2 regions of the Paenibacillus sp. IHBB 10380 genome follow, and region 2 is predicted to be linked to the other one. Evidence: predicted binding sites of a transcription regulator. Region 2 holds the regulator's gene; the other holds the start of a gene.
The links. The regulator Rex, encoded in region 2, represses fermentation and respiration genes when NADH is low (regulators of the CRP and FNR family bind a similar motif). The targets are predictions, from matches to a motif close to TTGTGAAATATTTCACAA.
Positions count from the first base shown of each region.

Region 1: a site for Rex is predicted at 1,756-1,773, ahead of UB51_RS06430 (flavocytochrome c). Genes of this name have one in related genera too.

Region 1 covers NZ_CP010976.1:1,406,488-1,418,930, reverse strand. Annotated here, with positions in the region: gene UB51_RS06430 (flavocytochrome c) at 1-1,726, opposite strand, end outside; gene UB51_RS06425 (Crp/Fnr family transcriptional regulator) at 1,891-2,616, shown strand; gene UB51_RS06420 (tetratricopeptide repeat protein) at 3,212-6,388, opposite strand; gene UB51_RS06415 (hypothetical protein) at 6,991-8,040, opposite strand; gene UB51_RS06410 (HEPN/Toprim-associated domain-containing protein) at 8,170-9,411, opposite strand; gene UB51_RS06405 (cupredoxin domain-containing protein) at 9,810-10,712, opposite strand; gene UB51_RS06400 (hypothetical protein) at 10,789-11,052, opposite strand; gene UB51_RS06395 (hypothetical protein) at 11,219-12,064, opposite strand; gene UB51_RS06390 (TrlF family AAA-like ATPase) at 12,397-12,443, opposite strand, start outside.
Region 2 covers NZ_CP010976.1:1,248,800-1,261,242, reverse strand. Annotated here, with positions in the region: gene UB51_RS05735 (EamA family transporter) at 1-751, opposite strand, end outside; gene UB51_RS05730 (DnaD domain-containing protein) at 1,024-1,719, opposite strand; gene asnS (asparagine--tRNA ligase) at 1,737-3,032, opposite strand; gene UB51_RS05720 (acetate/propionate family kinase) at 3,091-4,296, opposite strand; gene UB51_RS05715 (3-hydroxyacyl-CoA dehydrogenase family protein) at 4,293-5,165, opposite strand; gene UB51_RS05710 (AAA family ATPase) at 5,300-6,802, opposite strand; gene UB51_RS05705 (hypothetical protein) at 6,786-7,337, opposite strand; gene UB51_RS05700 (cell wall elongation regulator TseB-like domain-containing protein) at 7,620-8,132, opposite strand; gene UB51_RS05695 (amidohydrolase) at 8,170-9,477, opposite strand; gene UB51_RS05690 (redox-sensing transcriptional repressor Rex) at 9,446-10,117, opposite strand; gene dinG (ATP-dependent DNA helicase DinG) at 10,156-12,443, opposite strand, start outside.

The DNA.
Region 1 (12,443 bases), 160 kb from region 2:
CGCCAAGACGGTTAGATCCATGGATTCCACCTGTTACTTCGCCAGCTGCATAAAGACCAGGAATTACTTTACCAGCGGTATTGATCACTTCGGTATTCGTGTTGATTTCCAATCCACCCATCGTATGATGCGCTGTAGGTACACGTGGACTTGCAAAGTAAGGTGCTTTGTCCATTTTCTTCGCGAGAATTTCACGTCCATATTTCTCATCTTTCTGGCTATCTACCGTTTGGTTATAGTACTCAATTGTTGCTGTGAAAGTCTCAGGGTCAACGTTAATTTTCTTCGCTAATTCCTCTAGACTATCCGATTGAACTACTTTTCCTGTTTCAACAAGTTGTTCAATGGTTTCATCGAAATTGTTCTTTGTTCCAGGTGTAAATGTGTTGCTGTCCGCAATTACATACATTAAAGAATCTTCTTGTTGCATTAATGCTTGCGTCATTTCATCACGACGTGCATCTTCACGAATAAAACGTTCCCCCGCTTTATTCACGAACATATAGGATTCAACACCCTTAGCCAACCATCCTGTCAAGCTTCCTGTTTCTGGATCACCCAGTGGCAAAGATTGAAGATATTCCATTCCTACCAAGTTAGCTCCTGCTTGCTCACCAAGTACTAGACCATCCCCCGTTGCGCCCGGATGATTCGTTGTTTGCACACTATCCGGAATTTCAGGATTATATTTATGCCGCATATCTAAGCTTGCAGCGTAACCGCCTGTTGCTAAGATAACACCTTTATTTGCGCGAATTGTAATATCTGCGCCATCAGAGGTTCCTTTCAAACCAACAACCGTACCATTTTCAATAATTAGTTCTTTCGCTTCTGTCTTCGTCAAGACTTCAACATCATTCTTCTCTAGGGATGCTTGAAGAGCTGTAACAAAACCACCATGCTCATTCACCGGACGATGGCTACGAGGCCATAATGCACCAGCAACCGTAAATACTTCATCGGAGAATTCCAGTCCTAGCCCTTCAAGCCAGTGAATACCATCAAGTGCGTTATCTACAAGATAATGTACCAGTTCAGGATTCGCTTTTTCATCGCCACCTTTGAATGTTTGCGTGAAATGCTTATCCAAGGAATCTTCGATATCTTGCTTGGATTGACGCTCTGGATCTACTGCATTGTACGCGCCACCAGCTAATGCTGTGTTACCCCCAATACGATCCATTTTATCAATAACGATGACAGAAGCACCGTTTTCCTTCGCCGATTGTGCAGCTGCTAAACCAGCACCACCCGCTCCAATGACGATGACGTCAGCGGACATCTCGATAGCATCTTTTGCCGCTTTAACAACTTCTTTCTTTTTCCATTCATCTACATTTGCTCCTGCATCTTTAAGTGCAATTGCAATCGCTTCTTTAACTCCGTTACTACTAAATGTTGCGCCAGATACACTGTCAACGTTCAAGCTTTGATATTCAACAACATCGGCGGGAATTTGTTTGATCGCAACATCACCGACACCCGCTGTCTCGCCATGCTCAAGGACATTAATGGCTCCAACTTTACCAGCATCGTCAACCGTTAGTTCAATTTTAATTTTGCCATGAAAACCATCAGCTTCTGCTGCATACAGACCTGTTTTTAACGTACCATCAACATTTGTAGCATTAGGCGAATCAGAATTTCCACTTGAACACCCCACAATGGATGTTAACATCAATGCTGCGACTACAACCCCAGATAAACCCTTCTTAAAATAATTCATGTTGCCTCCCTGTTTCATCTCCATGTATTTTGTGATATGATTCACAAAACTTGGCATTCGATCTCAATTCCTAACCTAACGCCTACACTTATTATCCATGATCAGGAAAATATTTCTGTATCGGTGTATACCAAAGTAAATACATATCATGATGAGGTACAGCCATGAATAAAAGTAAAATCGATAACTCGTATGAAAATAAAGAACTACCACACTACATAAATGAGCTTTTAGCGTTAATCCACAAACACAACCTGGGTAGCATGCGACGTTATCGTAAAAATGAACATATCTTTCATAATAACGATCCAGCGGAACTTATCTATATTATTCAAAAAGGTGTTGTGATTACTTACCTGGCCGATCAAGACGGGCGAGAACGGATTCGGCGTTTCTTTTCCGCAGGTGATATTCTTGGTCATAACACATTGTTCCATGGTGGTTATATTGCCGATGCACAAGCCATACAACCTAGCAAAGTAATTGTCATCGATAAAACTCAATTTCTCCAACAGGTCGAATCTGAACCTAAACTCCTTATTCATCTATATCGCGTTCTCGAAATGACTCACCGTAATCTAGCTATACATATGGGAGATTCCTATTATAGTGCGGAGACACGTGTGCTTAAATATCTTCTCCGACTGCTTAACCAATTCGGTACTTCGACTACGGAAGGTATTGTAATCACGATCCCTCTCACCCACGAACTGTTAGCCAAATATGCTGGGACAACAAGAGTTACAGTCACTCGTGTACTGAGCCGACTTTCTGCAGGTAACATCTTAAGCACGAATCCAAAGCCCTGGATTGTAAGCGATTTAGATGCACTTGTTGAATTATGTGAGCAAGCATGCTTGGATCACATATGCATTGTAGGTTCAGGATAAGGCTAGGAATAGCAAAAGACTTATTCGAAGTAAGGATGACTTCGAGCAAGTCTTTTTGATCTTAAATTTGATGTTGATTGCTGTTTAATCTACATGCCTAAGTGGATAGTATTGCTGTTTTGTAAAAGCTCAAGCACTTCAAATGGCTCATCAAGGACCCATTTTTCTGGATCTCAAAGCAGGAGCCCTTACAATTGCAACGTGCTGTGACATCTCATCAGTGACAGGTACGTGTAAATCAATAACTAGCTATACCCAATAGATAAGAAGAGCAGCTTATTGTCACACTTAGCGATTTCAAAGCTTCCGACCAGGGAAACCAGTTCGCCAGCTTATACGCATGCTGCAGTAGATACTGCGACTTTATCATAGGGCATCAACTCGTTTCGTGTTGGATTTGGGTAAAGTATTGCTAAGGGTTAGTTTACCCAAAAGGTGGGAGAAGGGGCAGCGAATGAAAAGATAACTCAGGAAAGATTTTTTTAAATTTAAGGACAATTTTGAGTCGCTGTTTTACAACAATATTAAATATCGCGAATTAAACTTTTTCAGTATCCACTCTGTGGCAAGGAGCATAAAGTAAGTTTCTATCAGATCAATTTTTTATCACTAATTTTAAATATAAAAATGCATAATTGTATAATTGACGTAACTTTTCATTTTCCAAATAATTCTTTAATACAAAAACTCCGCTTTTAAAACTTGCTTTTGATTGATCATAATCCTTAAGAATATAATAATTGATACCTATATATACGTATAACTCTCCTATACGAGGATGAATTTCTCCGAATTTATCCCGATAAATTTCCAATCCCTTTGAACAATGTTCTATGGCCAATTTATATTTCTTAATTTGTGTTAATAATTGTGCATAGCTAATATTATCATTTGCTACCTCTAAGCTCGATTCTCCATATATAGCTTTATCAATTTTAAGACCTTTTTTATAATAAGCCTTAGCTTCTTCAAAATACTTAGGATTTACTGTCAACCCTTTTTTCAAGAATACTGTACCCAAATTAATGTATGTCGTGGCGAATTCAGGATACTCTTCTGAATCAAATACTTTCAAAAACATATCCTTTGACTTTCCCAAAAATTCTTCTGCTTTATCCAACTTATCCAGTTCTTGATAAGCCCATCCTAAATTATTTAGAAATTTCGCCATTTCAGGGTGAGGTTTCAAATAAATTTTTTCTCCAATAAACACAGATTTAATAAAAAAGTCTTTTGCAGTTGCGAAATCATCAATCTCCATATAAGCTAGTCCAATATTGCTATATGTCTTTGCTGTTCTTAAATGGGTCTCACCATATATACTGAATATACTTTCTAATGCCTCATCAAATGCAGCCCTTGCTTGATCAATTTTATACATCTTAATAAAATTTAAACCAATATTATTCAGAACTATCTCTTTGTATGGATTTTTATCTAAATATCTATTTTCAGAAACCCTAAGAGATTCCATATAGTAATTATTAGCCTCATCAAAACGATCAAATTTCCCTAAAATCTCCGCGTAATTATTATACAAATTTGCAAGTCCAAAATAGTCTTTTCCATATGCAACCTCAGTTAATTTGATAGTTTGATAAATCACTTTGATTGCTTCTTCAAATCTCCCTAAAGCAGTTAACGTTGAACCAATATTATTGTAAATTGATATCATACTCTTTTCAGGCATATTATTTTCTTTATTTAATTCTAGGCATTTTTGAAAGTAATGGTATGCCTGATTATGTTTTCCTAGATGATTATAGTTAACAGCTAAGTTATTATATCTATTTATTAAATAAATTGAAGTATCTCCGTAACTTATCTTATCTAGGTCTACACACTTTTGATATAGTTGAATAGACTTTTCTAAATAACCTTGTTGTTCATATACAAAAGCAAGTTCGTTATAAAATTTTGACAAATTGCTATAAAATGTAGAATCCGGTTCAGAAATAATCTTATTTTCGTATATTTGCTCCAACAAAAGTATAGGTTTATTTAATGTTAAAATTGCTTCATCAAACATTAAACTCTCTCGAGAACGAAACTTACCACATAAATACAATATTTCAATGTAGAGGTTAAAGAAGATTCTACTAGTCTCTAGAAAACTCGTCACTTTATAATAATGCGGAATCATTAAATTCGTTTCTTCCAAGTCCTTCATTTCATTATCATTAGTATATCGAGAACCTGAAAGTAAACCTTTTGAGATTTTTCCTAACGTATAGTGTCTCTCTTCACTGTTTAAATCATCGCGTGTTACCACCTGAACAAGAGTATGGATAGTTATGCCCTTACCATGTAATGTTATTAGCGAAAAATTTGTTAACCAAGCAATAACCTTATCCGCGTTACTCCCATCTTCTGAATCGTCGTCCAGGAATTCTATTAATGACCTTAGTTGTTCGAGAGGAAACACAGTTGTTGATATAAATGAGAGCCCTTGCAGTACCTTAACCGCAAATGGATAACTTCCATTTATAGTATTGAATGTCTTTTTCCAAACAGTGGATATAACAAAATTATAGTCACTAGATATATGTTCTCTAATTCCAAGCGGACTTGATGTAGCTAATAAATACTGTCTTTTCTTTTCAGTCCTAAAATCCTCCAAATATTTACTTATCGTTGTTTTAGCCATTCTTATATATGAACCTGCTTGAACTAATGCAAGTGCTAAATAACCTAGTTCACGACAAAGTTCTAATATAGTCTCATCTTCATCGTTAATTAGTGAATAGTTTTTCAACAAGATTAACGACTCTTCCTTAGGCAATTCGCCTAGATCCAAAGGTAGATCCACATTAAACCAATGATCACTTTGAGAGGTTATAACCACATCTCCATTTCCATTTCTAGGAATAAACTCAACAATATCATCTTCATTTGTAGCATTATCAAAAACTAATAACCATCTATGCTCATACGAAGCTTTCCCTTCAAGGATTTGTTTAATTTTTTTAACTTTATCTTTTATGTTAATCCCCTCTGATGTGAAACCTAAATCATAATAGATTTCTAAATAGTCAGCAACGATTGTTTCTTTACTCTCTGCATTAATCCACATTATCATAGAATACTCATCTTGATATTGAAAGGTGTACTCTAAAGCCGTTTGTGTCTTTCCTGTTCCAGCTAAGCCTTTAATAGCAACTATATTTATTTTATTTTTTTTCAATAAATAGCTTCTTATACCATTAATATAGTTGGATCTACCAATAAAATTTATATTCCTATGTAATTTAATATATTTAAAGCCCATCTCGTAAACCATAGAATTCTCATTAAAATAATCTCCAATAATCATTTTAATTTGATCTTCTTTTAAATTAATAAATACTTCTTCTAAATCCTTAGCAAGAAATGGCTTACATTCAATCTTATATGTATCCTCAATGTCTTTTAATGCAAGCTCAATGTCTGCATAAGTTGCTTTATATTTATCATTTAATACATAATAGAACTTCCTAATATTACTCCAAGACTTATGTAAACCTTCGAAATCTTCATAGAGCTTCTTGATACTCGCTTTTATTTTATTACCTAGATTTTCAGGGGCATACACTTGATAATAAATGCCTTCCAAATCAATATAGCCATCGTTTTTTTTATCACCTTTAGACCCTTGGGGCTTGACAGGTCTAAAATTTTCATTTGAATAGATCATAACTTTTGAAAATAAATCCTCATAGCTTTGTCCATCAGAAGAGTATACTTTATTCTGAAATAATTTTCTGATGATCATTCTATTAGAACTATTATTCATTCTAATACCACCCTTTATGTTAATTTCTAAATTCTCTTGATATCTACTCCTTCATTGTCCAGCTCAAATAGTAATCTCTTAGTCCATTAAAATCCAATAATCTTACTCCATCAGAATTAACGAGGTTAATTGGATATTCAAGCTCAAACTCTGTTCAAGCTTTTCTAAAACTCCGTCTATCTATTTTCGCTGATTAAGTGAAAGAAATTATGCAGATTTAAATTTTTGGTCAAGGTTTGGGAGACCCTAACGTTTTCTACTCGTTTGCTCATATATATCACACTACTCATCAATTAGTTTATCTTTTATACCTTCAAGTGAGCAACAATGGCAGTGGTATGGAGAAAAAAGATGCAGTGTATTATGAGAAAATATAATTTTGCTAATATGAGAACCTTCTCTTATCAGTACTTCCTTTAATTCAATTAAGTCACGTTGTTCAGATGATATATTACTTAGTTTCGTTTGATTTTGTTCAGATTTAGTGTGAACATAATGACTGGTAAGCATAAAAATCCAGTGCAGGATTTAATAAGATCTATACTGGATTTCCAAAGGATATTACTGAATATTTTATGCACGTTACAGTGTGAAATAATTTCTTATCTAATTTGTTTATGTATCTTTTCAAACCATACTGATTCCCACAGTAACATCGCATTTTCCTCAAACCATTGCGACCATGAAGAAGGATTTTTCTCTACTTTCCTATTCTCATTTTCATGTAATACAACTTTATACAATAATCTTCTTATCACATCAAAAAAATCTTTAATATCACCCTCAAACATCTCCGAAAAATCCCACCATTTACTTATACTAGGATGTCCTCCGAAAAAATTCCTTATATCATATAACCGTGAAAGTAAATACTTTTCCCTCTCGTCCATTCCAAACGCGTTCAAAGTTATTTCCCTTTGATTATTTGTTCCGTTGATATTCATACGTTCTCTTGCATATTGCTGTATAACATCAACTGTCTTATCAAGAGATGTAATAGCTTCTTCATCAAAATGACCTTCATAGAGTTTGTAAGCATGTAAGTAGTTAAAGAAAATCCTGTGAATAAAAGGGTCTAAAGCATTTATTTTGTTTACCAAAGAAACTAAATTTCTTTCTCTTGCTCTATACTCATGATGAAATCTTGCATGTGTTTCTCTCCAAAATGCTAGAATAAATTCATCTTTATTTTTTGCACTTTTAGGAGTTGTGAAATTGAGCATTTTATCGCCTCTAAAATCGCATGAACGATCATAAATAATACTGAGAGAAGATATCACATCAACAATACGGCTTCTTGCAACATATTGAGATGCATAATGAAAAAACCACGAGATAGAATCATAGACGTATTCATCTTTACAAAAATCTCGAAGACCCTTATCCCAAGAAGGCATTAACACCCCTACATATAAACTTTCACGTTCTTTATTAGGTGCAATAATAACTTCATTTGAGATATAACTAAAGTTCAAATTTCCAGAATCCGCTAGACTTCTAATCATAATTTGGACTCTATTGTCACTATCGAAAATATGCTTGTTTAATACCTGATTAAGTGAATAAGTGAATTTCCTCATGCTATCGTTAGGTATGTTAGATTGAGCCCATTGGCAAAATTTACTTTTGAATTTATTAGTATTTTGGTTCAATCTCATTCCCCCTCAAAAAAAGAACCTATTATCGATTTAGTATATATCAATCAGAGTCGATGGTGTAATCTCAACCTAATAATTGGCATAATGCTAGCAAATTGGATTCAACATATTTATAAGATTTAACTAGAAACTTTGCTTAAAGATAGTATCCCATAGAAATGTAAGTTTACTCCAATCTTGATTTATCAAATCAGGATTTTTCAACTTATCATCCAACTTCACATTAATTTCACTTTTATTAATAATAGAACCTTGATACATGTCCAATTTTTCAACATAGTTTGTCCATTGAATTGGGGAGAACTCGTTGTTACTTTTTAATATATCTTCACCAAAGAACAGTTCAATACTAACCGCCAATCCATTAATATTTATATTATTTCTTCCTGTTGGTCCAATTGTAGGGTATGAAGTACAAAAATCAAGTATTGGCAATTTCATTATCTTTATACTCTCAAGTATAGGAATAGTTGAGAGACTCTGTATTTCTAGCTCGGCTGCCGCATCATTGTCAAATATTGCGATAATTCGATTTTTTATTTTGGCTGCCGAAAAAGACTTAAGCAACTTTGCTAAGTACGATGTCCCACCATCTGCTCTGTAGTTATAGAAATCAAAAAATGTATATAAATGATTGTATTCAGGGTATAGTATTTCCAAACTTCTAGACAAAACTTTGATATCTGTTTTCCCTTCAGTCACAATTATGGTAGTATCCATAAAATTATCAAAAAACTCTAATGCATCTGATTCATCAACCCAACCGCCATCAACAACTGAACTCAAATCATACTCGACAACAGAGTCTTCATTGCAATTAATAATGCACATATAAATATCAAGCATATGGTCAATAAGGTGCTCTTCATTTTCATATATATCGTCATAAAAAAAGGGATTTAATAAGTTGCCAGACGATAGTTTTTCGACAATCAATCTTGAAATAATATCCGTTGATATCTTGGGATGTTTATTCTTTATGTTATCATCATAAATATCTATACTTTCACTTTCCAGAATCGATCTCAAAGCATTAGAATAATTATCAAAGGTTAGTCTTTCATAATATTCATAACGCTTGTCATACTCATCATCAGGTTTAGCATAATATGATTTCTGATATTCTAAACCATTATTGAAATAAGTTATCAACTTTTTATTACTGCATCCAAGAATCTCCAGTCGAGTCATTGCCTTTTTCACTGTAGTTCTAAATACGTATCGTTCATAATCTTCTCCATCCAAATCCTCTTTATATTTAATAAATTCAAGAGGTGAAAAGAGTTTTAAGTGAGTTTCACTAAATGTATTTTTAACTGAAAACAATCCCACTCCATTTATTGTAAGTCCGCAATACGATCCCATTCAAAGTACACCTGCTTTCTTTGGAGGAACAAAGAGGTATTTGGTATTTAATCTCCCGTGTAATCTAACATCTTATTAACGGTCAAATCAACTTTGCTCTTTTGATTTATTCAGTTGAAATAGTTTCAATGTATTATAGTCTTATTATACTTCAAAATGGAAGAAAGTGATGACTGCTGACTGAGTTATAACAAAAAGCCTCCGCCAATTCCTTTGGCAGAAGCTTCTATATAAAAGTGATTCACACGAGCCTCTCACCAATGACAGGTACGTGTGGGTCAAAAAATAACTGTACCCAATGATAAGAAGACCGGCTTGTATACATCCGATTCGATCGTTCATTTAAATGTACATGTGGATCAATAACTAGCTATACATCTTTTATTCTTTGAATATATTTAACTTATCTCATATATTTTTTCCATAATGGGTCTACGAATTATCCATAGTTTTTCTTTAATAGCTTCATACCAATCGGTAAATTCTTCTTCTAAATATTCTCCATTTTTCCATGTCCCAAATCCTAGTCTACCTGGAATAACATAAGCCTCGATATTTCCTTGTAAATTACTTATAAAACCAAATACTCTCTTTTTATCTTCCGTTATATCTCCGAGTTGCATTATTTTAGAACTAAAGCTATAGTTAGCAAGATCGTTCTTATTATATGAAACATTAATAACATAAGATAAACTTGAATCTAGCTTTGTATAAAGAGCTAAGTCACAACAAATAAAGTTCCCTAGTGCGTTTTGAAGGTCCAAGAAGTTTTCTAACAATCCGTCAGTTCTCAAACTATCATATATTTTTTTATGATACAAAACTACATCATGAAGTTCACTATCATAATAAATATCTCCCAAAGGAAAACTCTGAGCGAAATTAGAATAGACTCCCTCTAAAATACGAAGTATTTTCAATGGATCTGTTTCATTTAGAACAGTATTAAAAGAAGTGGCTAGTTCATTTAAATCATATGTAATCATTTCAATGTTCTTCTTAAGCTCAAAAATTCCCTGGGGAATATCTGCATACCAGTTTTCTAGCGGTAGTGTATACTCATTTTCAATATGATCAATAGAAATTTCTGAAAAAGATGGAAGAATCCACGACATAAAACTACGGTTTCTTTGAAAGTCAGAAAGAAGCAAGGCTCGTTCAATTCTATCTAACGCACGAGAAAACGAAGTTATTTTATATTTATTACTTAAAACCTGTCTTCCGGGTAAATAATACTTATTCCCCTGTGTTTTTGAATTATCAACACTTTGAAAATCTGATAAAATATCTTTTGATGACAAAAGAAAGCATTTAGAGTGGTCGCCAACCCCTGTATGTGCAACTAAGAAAAATTCATTACGGGGCTGTCCGTCAGTGTCACAAATGTATTCTTGGTGTACATATTGAGATGTGTTTATATTTATTTTGATAATATTTAACTTGAATAACTCCAAATCTTGGAGGGGTTGCATCCAATATATTCTGAGAAGTTAGACGTCTTTGAATAATAAAATCTGCACCTTGAATATCTACGGAACGTTCTAAAATCCAGAATCTATCCATTAAAAATGCCTTTGTTCTAGCTTCAGCTAATCCCCCATTTTCCATCCTTAACAGCCAATGAGGCTTATCTTCCATCATTTCACCCACACCTCACTGAAATATGTGAATTATTGATACGCAGTGATACAGTCAACCATCTTGCCGAGGAATAAATGATATTACTCCTCATTTTTACAATATTTCTCAAGAGTATCAATTATAAACAAACATTTGCGAATACTGTAAATTTTAATTATAGAATTTATTATTCTACTGCACTTCGATGCTTTATCCAGTTCATTAAATTATCACTCTTAGTCATTTCAGTAATGAATATTAAGTCTTCTGAAGTTAACATTTTAGATAGCTTATTTCTTCGTTTTACATAATCCAAAAGTATTGTTGAGAAAAATAATATCGAAGTTTCTAAAGCAATAAAAGCTAGATTATTCCTGTCAAGATGTGAATCTCCAGGATAAGCAGAATTATTAAATAATCCAATAGGTAGGGTATGAACACTATTAGATAATAAATTATAGATTCCAGACTCAACCTCTTTATTAATTGGAGAGTATCTCTTCCGTATTCTATCAAATAAAAATGGTTTCTTACCTTTAATTAGTTCCCTTTTCAAACCTTCACTTAAGGACAAAAAGACATTATTGTTAGTGAGCATACTTTCACTATAAAATAATCCATAACCTGCTAAATAACCTGAAGACTTTGGAATACCAAGAGTCAAAATAATTCTTTCTGACGAGAAATTTTGGTGATAAGAAGACAGATAAAACCTGAAGTTAAATTCATCATCTGAAATTCCACGTTCACACATGTAGTTATAAACATTATGAATTTCAATTAAGTTTCTAGATAAACTCGCTACTGAACTAATGTCCAAGTATTTTTGTGACTCTTTATAATTATCCTCATTTGAATTCGGAATTAAATTAATGATACTATTTGCATTTAACAATGATTTTTCATAAATAGTTTCTGAGAAAAATGACCGTATTGATGAAGTATGAATTTGTCTTCTATTTTGTTTGGATATACTTTTTCCTATTTGAATCAACCTGTAGAATTCTTTGATTCTATAATGAATATCTGACATTTTTCCATCCTTATAATAAAAAAAATTAGATTTTATGATTTCTTGATTTATTCCCTCTTATAACTAAGTTAATTGCACAAGATCTCATCATAAGTACGTAAAACCATGCTTTATCAATTGCTTATTCTGGCCTAAGGAATTCAACCTTTTCCTTGGATAATCTTTTAAGTCTTTTTTAATTGTTATTCGGATCTACTTATGGTTTATAGAAATGTTCAATTCTCAGTTAAAATTAATTTCAACCGGTAGAGGCAGGTGAGGCCCCCCTCCCATAATTGATCTTGGAGATATTTGAGAGGGGCACAAATAATAAGTCAATAAAATATAATTTATTAAACCACCATAATATACTTACTTGTTCTATTATCGAAAGCAGGCC
Region 2 (12,443 bases):
GTAATTCCGCTGCACCTAGAATCGTTGCTAGACCTGAACCTACTTTTGGGACACCGATAGAAAAGAAAATGACAGGAATAATAATTCCGAGCAATCCTAACGGGATACCGTATTTCCAAAGTCCATTTGGAATAGCTCCGTCATAAATAAATGAAGGTGAGAAAACGATCATAACCATGATGAATGCACTTGTAATCATATACAAACTTTTATTAATTACAGGTACTTCTGTAGCTACTCTCCCACTTACAAAAATATATAAAGCAAATGTTACCGCTGATATTAAGCCAAAAATGATACCGCTTGTCGTTATTTCACCTTCGCTAGGCTCAAAAACGCCCCCAGCTAACAGTGTCCCAACAAGAAGTATAGCCATCGACAGCAACTTCCCTCGACTAGGAAATCTTCTATCTGCCACGGCCTCAAGAATAACACCAATCCAAGTAAATTGGAATAAGAGCACAACCGCAATCGAGGCGGGCAACTGCTCAACCGCTAACCCGTAGAATATGCCTGTTAAACTGGTTGTGATTCCAGCTCCAAATAAAGAAAAGACTATTTTTAACCCGAGTCTTTTTCGGGAAAATAACAAGACTAATAGTAACAAAATACACCAACCAAAAAAGTATTGCCCTCCTACTAATTCCTGCATCGTAAATCCGCCTTTAATTCCAAGCTTTATGATCGTAGATAGAACGCCATAACTACATGCACCTAAAAAAACTAATAAAGAGTACTTCAGTAACTTAATATTCAACGTTGAACACTTCCCTTTCTATTAGAACAAATTACGTAAGAAAGCCCCTTGTCATTGAAGACAAGGGGCGATTGAAACCAAAGATTATATCTCTGACAAAATTCCGCCACTCCATACAAGGATGGAGTTTGAGTTATTTACTTATAATAAAATATCAAACAGAATCTTATCATATGATAAATCACATATTCATGTCAATTCAAAACTATCAAATAATTTAGAAAGAACGTTTCCTTATTAAGGAAACGTTCTTGAGATTTCTAAAATTATGATCTACCGCTACTACGGAATTTCTGAGTATATGCTTTGGCATCTGCAGTATTCTTCACACGGTTGCGGCTCCACTCCAGCAAAATACGATCAATATAACGGAAATGGACCTTTCCTGCGAATACAGCCTCTTTGAGTGCCATTAGAATAAGATCATGAGGATATTGGTCCTGATCCAGCCAGCCAGAGATTGTCTCACATTCCATCGGAGATAAAGGACGCCCAAATTCCTTCTCAACAATCTTGAATATGTTACGCTCACTCTCAGGCTCTTCTGTGGCCGTAGATTCACGTGCCACAGAGGCTTGTTTCAACTTATTCTTGGCATCATTCGCCATACAAATACTTAGCTTCTCATAGAGACCTGAAACGTTATAACGCTCATACTGAATGTCTCGATCCTCATCAACCTCTTCATCAATGCTCAAGAAACCATCCTTCATCAGCTTCTGTAGACTCAATGATATCGCATGTGTTGTTCCTCCTATAAGCTCCTGCATATCTTCAAGTGTTGGGAATTCTTTCATTTCCACTTGCTTGAAAGACATGAGATGCATCAATAGAAGAACCTCACGATCATCCAGCTTCAATCTTCGATAATAACGGAACAAAGCATAAGGGAATATTGCTACGCCTGCTCCCATTCCTGATGAAGCTCCCTCAGCCCATGTTCTCCATCCCGTGTTATCCATGAGCCTCACCTCTTAACTTAAGGATAAAGACGATACAACGTACGTGGGAAGGCAATCGTCTCGCGAACATGATCAAGTCCGCAAATCCATGCTACAGTACGCTCCAACCCGAGACCGAATCCGGAATGGGGTACTGATCCATATTTGCGTAAATCCATGTACCATTGGTAAGTCTCTAATGTCAATCCATGTTCGTTGAAGCGCTCTTCCAGTAATGCTTGGTCATCAATACGCTGTGACCCTCCGATAATTTCACCGTATCCCTCTGGTGCAATCATATCAGCGCACAGCACAACTTCAGGCCGGGTTGGATCGGGCTTCATGTAGAAAGATTTGATACCTGCAGGATAGTGTGTTATAAAAACAGGCTTGTCGTAACTCTGGGCAATTGCAGTCTCATGAGGTGCACCGAAGTCATCACCCCAAGGAATATCGAAACCTTGTCCGTGTAGAAATTCAATGGCATCATCGTAAGTTATACGTGGGAAAGGTGCCTGAATTTGTTCCAGCTTCGAAATATCACGACCTACTGTTTCCAATTCTGTACGACAATTCTTAACAACAGATTGTACAACATAACTAATAAAGTTCTCTTGTACACGTAGACTTTCTTCATGATCTGTAAAAGCCATCTCTGGTTCGATCATCCAGAATTCAATAAGGTGACGACGTGTTTTGGATTTCTCAGCACGGAACGTCGGCCCAAAGGAATAGACTTTGCCTAGCGCCATTGCAGCAGCTTCCATGTACAATTGACCGCTTTGAGTTAAATAAGCATCTTCATCAAAATATTTCGTATGGAACAGGTTTGTTGTTCCTTCTGCCGATGTCGGAGTTAGGATCGGTGGGTCAACCAATGTAAATCCATTATTGTCAAAGAAATGACGAACGGAACGAATAATCTCTGCACGGATGACAAGAATCGCACGTTGTTTATTGGAACGTAGCCATAGATGACGATGATCCATTAAGAAATCTACACCATGCTCTTTCGGAGTAATAGGATAGTTCTCGGTGATATGTATCACTTCGATTCCCGTTACCGTCATTTCATAACCAGATGCACTTCGTGGTTCTTCACGAATAATACCTGTCACATATAATGAACTTTCTTGAGTTAGACTCTTGGCAGCGTCCCACACTTCCTCTGAAACCTCACTCTTTACAACAACACCTTGAATATATCCAGTACCGTCACGCAATTGCAAAAATTGAATTTTTCCACTTGATCGTTTGTTATTGATCCAGCTTCCGATGGTTATTGTTTCGCCAACATGCTGGTTCACATCACGAATCACACTCTTGATGGACATGCTTTGATCTCTCCCTTATAACTATCATTCTATATAACGAATTCATTATTTTATAATATTATATCGAATCACTAACAATGCGGAAAGTATCACGTGCAATAATTAATTCTTCATTTGTTGGAACAACCAACACTTTCACTTTGGAATTATTTGTTGAGATAAACCGTGGTTCGCCAGAACGAATGGCATTCAGTGCATCGTCAATTTCTACTCCAAGATAAGTTAAATTCTCACATACTTTCTCACGTACAACAATGGAATTCTCGCCAACCCCAGCTGTAAATACAATCACATCAACACCATTCATAGCTGCAGCATAAGAACCAATGTATTTACGTAAACGGTACTCATACATTTCAAAAGCAAGCGTACAATTAGCATCGCCATTGGCCATACCATCTGTAATTTCTCTCATGTCGCTACTAACTCCGGATATTGCCAAGAGGCCGCTGTGTTTATTAAGCATAGAGTTCACTTCATTCACAGTCAATTCTTCTTTGTTCATGACAAAGGGTACAACCGCTGGATCAAGATCACCACTTCGAGTTCCCATCATTAAACCTTCTAATGGAGTCATCCCCATTGAAGTATCTACGGAACATCCTCCAAGTACAGCAGTAACACTACCACCATTTCCGATATGACAGGTAATGATCTTCAAGTCTTCGATAGGTTGACCAAGATGTTCCGCTGCTGCTTTACTAACATATTCATGTGAAGTACCATGAAAGCCGTAACGGCGTACTTTGTATTTGTTATAAAGAACTTTAGGGATGGCATACAAATAAGCCTTTTCAGGCATCCCTTGATGAAAAGCGGTATCGAATACAACAACCATAGGTGTACCAGGCATATTAGTTTCTGAAGCTGTTATGCCCATCATCGCCGCAGGATTGTGAAGGGGTGCTAGATCGATCAAGCGCCGAATTTCCGACTTTGCATTACTATCAACAAGAGCAGAAGCCTTAAACGATTCACCACCATGGACAACACGATGACCTACAGCCTGTATTTCATCCACTGACTTGATAACACCATGTTCTGGATGTGTTAGCATAGAAAGTACTTTGCGAATTGCAGTCGTATGCTCCAGAATCTCTTTGACTTCAGTAACTTCCTGACCACCCGTAGGTTTGTGAGTCATAATAGATGAATCCATTCCAATTCGTTCTACAAGGCCTTTAGCCAGAACAGACTCGTCTGTCATGTCATACAATTGATATTTCAAAGAAGAACTTCCTGCATTAATAACTAAAATTTTCATATCCGGTCACCATCCTTGTCATACTTGAAGAATCCTTCACCTGTTTTAACACCTAGATGCCCTGCACGAACCATCTTCTTAAGTATGGTGGATGGGCGATATTTCAATTCACCAAATTCACGGAACATTCTTTCAAGAGCAGCAAGTACAGAGTCCAGTCCGAAACGATCTGCCATTTCTAGAGGACCATTCTGGAACTGATAGCCTATACGCATTGCATTATCGATGTCTTCAGCAGAAGCAACACCTTCTTGCAGAATGTGAAGTGCCTCATTAATTAATAGACAAATTAAACGAGAAGATACGAATCCAGGAGATTCATAGATCATGATTCCTTTTTTGCTTACCACGTCTTCTACGAAATTTTTCGTTTCTACAAACGTGAGATCGGATGTCTTCAGTCCACGAATAATTTCAACTAAATCCACTTTTCCGACCGGATGAATAAAGTGCATTCCAATCACACGTTCAGGATACATCGTAGAACTTGCAAGTTCAGTCAAACTAAGTGTTGATGTATTACTAGCAAGAATAATATTGTTAGGACATACTTGGTCCAATTGTGAGAATATTTGTTTCTTCGCATCTAAATCTTCGGAAATGGTCTCAATAATCATGTCACATGTTCCAAGTTCAGCGAAATGTTCTACTTTATGAATTCTACTGAGAATAAGTTTCTTCTCTGCCTGAGTAATACCCCACTTCTCTAGCTGTTTATCAAGACTTGTCTCAATCATGTTATAGGAATAGTTTAATTTCTCTGTAGATTTCTCCACCAATAATACATCAATGCCCTTTGCTGCTAGCATTTCTGCGATTCCTTGTCCCATGGTGCCACCGCCTATGACACCAATCTTCTTAAATAACATATGGTATGCAACTCCCTTTTTATGTCGTATATTCGATATTGTACCCTTCTTATCGAAAAATACGTTATTCACTCCAACATATAATAATATCTTAGCATGGAACAAAAGTAAAAAAAAATAACCAGCATCATATTTTATGCTGGTAAAAGTGAAGATTCACTAAATAGACAACGAAATTGATTTCCAGAGAGTGTTTCTTCTCTAAGTAAGATGTCCAGCGACTGATCAAATACGTTACGATGCTGTTCTAGTACATCTCGAGTTCGAGACATTAACGCCTCCAGAATCACATTATTCTCTCTCATCAGTTCTTCTGTCGTCACCATTTCTATGTTTACGATACCTAGTGAGGTCAGACCCGATTTCATCATCGTTTGGACAATATTCAATGCTTGTTCGAAATCATTACTCGAACCTGTACTCCGTCCACCGTAATAAATTTCCTCCGATGCGGCCCCTCCAAGAGCAATCATAATCTGTTCTTCGAGGAAAGACTTTGTATACAGATATTGTTCTTCTTGTGGGTTATGACGCACATAACCTAGTGCTTGTCCCCGTGGACTTAATGCCACTTGACTTACACTACCTGGGCGAACTACCTCTGCCATAATGGCATGTCCCAACTCATGAATCGCAACTCTTCTTTTCTCTTCTAAGGTTGATTCTCGATCCGTCTTTTCTCCCATCATCACCTTATCAATGGCCATGGAAATATGCCGCTGCTCTATCTCCTGTTTATGCTCACGCATCATGTAGATCGCAGCCTCATTCATTACACTTTCGAGCTGTGCTCCAGAGAATCCATAGGATTCCTCCGCTATCTTATCCATATCAAGAGCCTCCGTAATAGGCTTGTTCTTGGCATGAAGTTGTAAAATATGTTTTCTTCCCTTTTTATCCGGTAAATCAACCTGAATATGCCGATCAAATCGTCCTGGTCGCAGTAAGGCACTGTCTAGCATTTCCTTACGATTCGTCGCTGCGATGATTAGAATCCGTGGACTTTCCGATGAATAGATACCATCCATTTCAGTTAATAATTGATTAAGAGTCTGATCATACTCTCGCTGCTGACCACCCTCACGCTTACCACCAATGACGTCAATCTCATCTATAAATATTATGGCGCTTTTCTTATTCTCCTTAGCAGCGCGGGACCGAGCATCCCGAAATAAATCCCGAACTCGTCCTGCACCGACCCCAACATACATCTCAACAAATTCACTACCGGCTGCAGCTACGAAAACCGAATCCGTATACTGACTCGCCGCTTTTGCCATCAGCGTCTTCCCTGTTCCTGGCGGACCTGTGAGGAGAATACCTTTCAATGGCCGAATCCCAAATTTCTGAACCTCGTCATATCGATTAAGAAAATCAAGAGCTTCTCGAAGCTCCTCCTTCGCATTGTCTTGACCCCCAATTTCTTCAAAGGTAAGCTTGCTCATGCTATTCTTCTTCCGCTTACGGTCCGCTGCTGCACCGACTGCAAGTCCTCCGCGCTTGTTAGCGACCACCAGCAGAACACCGATCAAGATAGCTGCAAACAGCAATGGAACAACATTGATACCAATAAAGGCTAAGAAAATAATCAGTACAGGCAGAAATCCAATCAGAACTTCTTTAGTCCATCTTGGCATTGTTCCACACCCCCAATTTACCTGGATCACGCGGTAGAATAATAAATTTACTAGCCTTAGCATCCGTCGTACTAATCAAATTCACATACACGTTCGTATCGTCCATTTCAGTTGTCACTTTCACATCACCTGATGCTTGTGTCAGTTCCTCTAGTTTCTTGGGTATATCTGTATAACGTTTATTCTCCATAGCCTCAGCTACAGAGAACATCGCTTTCTCCCAGAATTCATTTAATGTATTAGAGGAATGATCAACAACAACGAACTGTAAAACACGGTTTCCAACCAGTGACTTTCCTTCTGTTTTTAGTTGTTGAACAAGTCCTGGTAACTGAGTATTTGGTTTAATATCAAGATTCAAAACAATTTTATCTTTGGTAATATCCATTTGAGCGCTATTTACGCCCTCATATTTTGTCACCATATTGTGGAGGGGACTTTGTAAAGTCATTTGCCGGTATAGAAACCAACCGCCAAATAAAAGGGCGCCAGAGAGGACTACAGTAATAAGTATAGGAACTACACGTGGTTTCAACTAGTCGTTCTCCTTTCATATATAGACAAAAATTTAATTTCTCAATATTGATATACAAATCGTGTACATATAATCTATCAAGTAAATCTACGATAAAGTATATCATATCGCATATCCTTTTTCGAAGGTAATGTGTGGCTATATTTTAAATTTGTTGTTTATTAATGTCGAATTGTCAGACCCGGTCACACATAGCTATACAATCCGACCAATATAAAATGACCGAGATTCCACAAAGGATTCTCGGTCATTTTATATTTTTATATTTAATAAAGTCTTTATTTATCGATTAGGTAATGTATAACGATCTCCTACAGGTGAACCGTCTTTGAACTTATAAAAACGGTAGTAATAATGGTCTTTCTCCAAGTAGTACACTTGCCATACATATTCACCATAATACATTCCAGGCTGAATCCTAATTTCCTCAATACCCGGTATTTCATTTATGATCTTGGATCGTATTTGCTCTTCTGATAATCCGTTCTCTACCAGCTCGCTGTGTATTGCGTTCAGTCCCGATGCAAGCTTGTTATCTTCAGTAAATTGAACCCAGACCATGAGATCTCTCTGGTCCTTATCCTTACCTTCAATAACCCAAGAGATGGTGTCCCACACTGATTTCTGTGTATCAGTCACCTTCACCAACTCTGTATTTTTTTTGGCAGCAGTGATTGCGGTCGTTTCCTGACTGTGTTGATCTTGAATGATATATATGTAATATCTATAAAGTCCAAACAATATCAGCAGAAAAATAACAATACCAAGCAGAATCCATTTTTTTTTATTCTTCACCCTGAACTTCCTTTCTCCGAGAGTGAGACCCTTGCTGTTAACGCGACAACAAGCCCTCGAATGCTGACTGTGCTTCACGACGAATGCGTTCCTCATCGAGAGTAAGACAAGCACCGTGTTTCACAACCTGTTTACCATCAACCCACACATGCTCAACATCTTTGCTACTTGCTGAATATACAGCATGAGATATGAAGTCAGTGTGAGGCAAGAAATGAGCTTGGTCTGTATTTACAGCAATGAAGTCAGCTTTCATGCCCGGAGCAAGACTACCTATCCGGTCTAAGAAAAGAGATTTGGCTCCATACACTGTACCCATACGCAGCGCTTCTGCCGCAGGAATGGCTGTTGGATCTCCCGAGATTCCTTTATGAATTAATGCAGCCAGACGCATTTCTTCAAACATATCTAAATTATTATTACTGGCCGGTCCATCTGTGCCAAGCGAAACCGTAACGCCCGCTTTCAACAGATCTGTCACTCTTGCTATACCACTCGCAAGCTTCAGATTACTGCCTGGATTATGCGACACACCAACATCATATTTAGCCAATATTTCAATTTCCTTATCGTTTAAGTGAACCCCATGAGCTACCAACGAAGGGCGTGTAAACATCCCTAGCTTCTCTAAATGCTCCACAGGTCTAAGACCATAGTCATTCACATTCTGCTGGACTTCACTCAACGTCTCAGACATATGCGTATGCATAGGCAGATCTAGATCATGAGCGGCTTGTACAAATCTCTCGAAGAAATCTGGAGGGCAAGTATAAGGTGCATGTGGTGAGATCATCGTCGTGATTCTTCCATCTGCTTGGCCATGCCAATCTTTAGCGAAAGCGATAGCTTCTTTCAGCTTCACATTCTGAACCTCTTCAGAACATAGACCAATAACACCACGCATTAAAACGCCTCTCATACCAGATCCTTCAACAACTTTAGCCACTTGTCCCATATGATCATACATATCTAAAAAGGTAGTTGTACCTCCCTTTAGCATTTCTATGACTGACAAGGATGTTCCCCAGTATACGTCTTCTGAAGTGAATTTCGCCTCCATTGGCCACATTTTTTCTTGTAGCCAGACTTGAAGTGCTAGATCATCACCATAACCTCTCAGCAACGACATCGCGGCATGCCCATGCGTATTGACTAATCCAGGTAGGAAGAACAAATGAGTACCATCAACCACGGGGATATCCTGTTCAACAGAAGGGGCCTGCTCCCCAATGTAAGTAATCAGATCATCTTCAATTAGCATATATCCTCGAATAACCGGTTGCTCTCGATTAAGGACAGCAAAGGATCCGTTCTTAATGATCCACTTTGTCGGTGATTTCGTCATGAATTGTTTCTTCCTTTCTATTGTTCAAATAATAAGCCAGACTTAGCATATCGGTTGTGAAGTCAGCAGCATGGATGCGAATATGAGGCGGTGCTTTAAGAATGGTAGGTGCGAAATTCAATATCGCTTCGATACCTGATTCAATTAGTTGGTCAGCTACACTTTGCGCCTCAAATGCCGGAACTGTAATGATCCCAATTCGAATGTTTTTGTCAATAATTGTTGATCTAAGCTCTTCCATTGGTTGTACTTTTAATGTATTAATCTCTGTGCCTACTTTAGGTGAATAAGAGTCAAACACAGCAATGATTTTCAAATTCTCTTTAAGATACATATTGTAATTAGATAGCGCTTGTCCCAAGTTCCCTGCTCCCACCAACACCACATTAATTTGCTGGTCAAGATTCAGGATGTGACGAATTTTCTCAATAAGATAAGCAACATCATAACCGATCCCTTTACGTCCGAAATCCCCGAAATAGGCTAAATCCTTACGAATTTGTGCAGGATTCAGTTCAAGCTTTTGACCTAATTCCTGCGAAGAAACAGTAGCAACTTCACGGTTTTGAAGCTCCGAAAGATACCTTAAATAGACAGGCAATCTACGGACGACAGCTTCTGATATTTTCTCGAATTTCATTCTTGCTCCTCCTAATTATTGGCTGAAATAAAGCCACCTCAAGATGCCCCTCCCTCATGAAGCCATTCAGATATGCGTGGTACCATCTGATTCATTGGCATATGTTCCATTTTGGGACCAGGCAATGAATATAAGAAATATTTCCCATAATAAGATTCTATAACACGTGTATCATATACAATAACAATGCCTCGATCACTTGCTGTACGTACAAGTCTACCAAAGCCTTGCTTGAAGCGGATCACCGCTTGAGGTACTGATAACTTCATGAAAGGATTCTTCTTCTGTTGTTGCAAGAGCTCGCTTTTGGCTTCTACAAGCGGATGATTCGGCGGTTGAAACGGTAACCGAACGATAGCCAGACAGGTCAACGCTTCACCAGGTATATCCACACCTTCCCAGAAGCTACTCGTTCCTAGTAACACAGAGGCACTGCTATCTTGGAACCTGCGAATCAATTTACTTCGACTCCCTGTGTCCACACCCTGACCTAAGACGGTAATATCACTGGAAGAGAGCGCACTACGTAAGGGTTCATACACTTGACGAAGCATGCGATATGAAGTGAATAATACAAGCATCCTCCCCTTAGTAGCTATCGCCGTATCTGCTAAAGATTTAACCAGCGTGTTCACAAAGAGCGCATCTCCAATGCTTCCCTTCACACTTGGGAAGTCCCGAGGAATCACAAGCAATGCCTGATCGCGGTAGCGAAACGGCGATGGCAGTTGAACTGTCATCAGTCGGTTACTGTCTGCAGATTCTTGTAGACCCAGGTTCTCGATCATATACTGAAATGACTTTTCAATCGATAGCGTGGCAGATGTTAATATTATACTTTTCTTCTTATCAAAGAATAATTCCTTCAATTGCTTGCTCACATCTATAGGGACTGCGAACAATTGCAATGATTTACTTCGAAAATGACCATTGGCTTCCATCCAATATACATTTCCTGCATCATTGAGTGACATGAAAAAACGAAGATCTTCCTTCTCCGCATTCAGATCCTTGAAGAGACCACTGATATCTGTGACTAAGCTATCTGAATTGTATTCATCATGATCATCCCTGAGCTCGTTTATCATCTTCTCACCTTTACGAACCACATCGCTTAAGATGACATGTATCTGATTCTCGATTGCAGATACAGCCTCCCAATCCTGTGGCTTCTTCGTAGGTTGTAAGCGTAGAACAAACTGACCCGTATCTCCAGGTGCAGCATCACTGCGCTCAGGCAGAAGACTAAATAACATATCACTCAGTCTATCCCAATGCTCCTTAACCTCAACCAAATCTCCACTTAATCTTTCAATAAGGGAAGACCACTCAGAAGACTTCTCATAGCCCGAAGAATAGATCTGCTGGCGTAAGGCTGGTAATTGACCACTACGATTATCTTTATAAAGTCTTGTTAGTGTATGCACGATCGTGAAATATTTCATTTGAAGTCCGAGATGCTTACCCGCTACTTCTTCTAGGTGATGTGCTTCATCAATCACCAAATGTTCATAGGCTGGTAGAAGCTGGTGCCCTGCCTTAACATCTGTAAAAAGTTTAGAGTGATTCGTGATAACGACGTCCGCAATTCCTGCTTCATGCTTCGCTCGATGATAGTAACATTTACGGAACCATGGACAAGCACGACCTAAGCATGATTCGGAGTCACTAGCAACCGTATCCCAGAAATCGCCTCCACGTCCGCTCAAGTTCAGCTCCTCGTCGTCACCGGTCTCTGTCTGAGTTAGCCATATTAACATTTGAGCCGCTGTTAGAAGGTCTTCCTTAGGATTTGAGAAGTCTCTCTTATTTATTTTATGTTCAAATTTTCTCAAACACAAATAATGCTGCCTACCTTTAAATATAGCCGCCTTAAAAGGAAAAGGAACAACCTCTGTCAATAAAGGAACATCACGTTCTCGGAGCTGCTCCTGAAGATTAATAGTGTGCGTGCTAACCATGACCTTTTGATCGTTCTTAACGCTTTGATATATGGCAGGGATCAAATAACCAAGTGACTTCCCTGTCCCTGTACCCGCTTCAATGATAAGATGCTTCTCATTCTGGAGTGCAGTTATAACCTCACTGAACATAATACTTTGTGATTCACGCGCTTCATATTGTGGCATAATTTCCCGAAGACGGGTTTCTATGCTCGCAAGATACTGTGGGAAATCCATTGAACGAAGTGGGTTATCTTCTAAGTTATCACGTGGAGGTGCAATTTCATTCCAATCCTCTACAGCAAGTGCCAATTGGCGATAGTAGGTATGATTCTCAAGATCCTGAGCGGGCTGCTTCTCCTTCTCCTGACACAATCCATCAA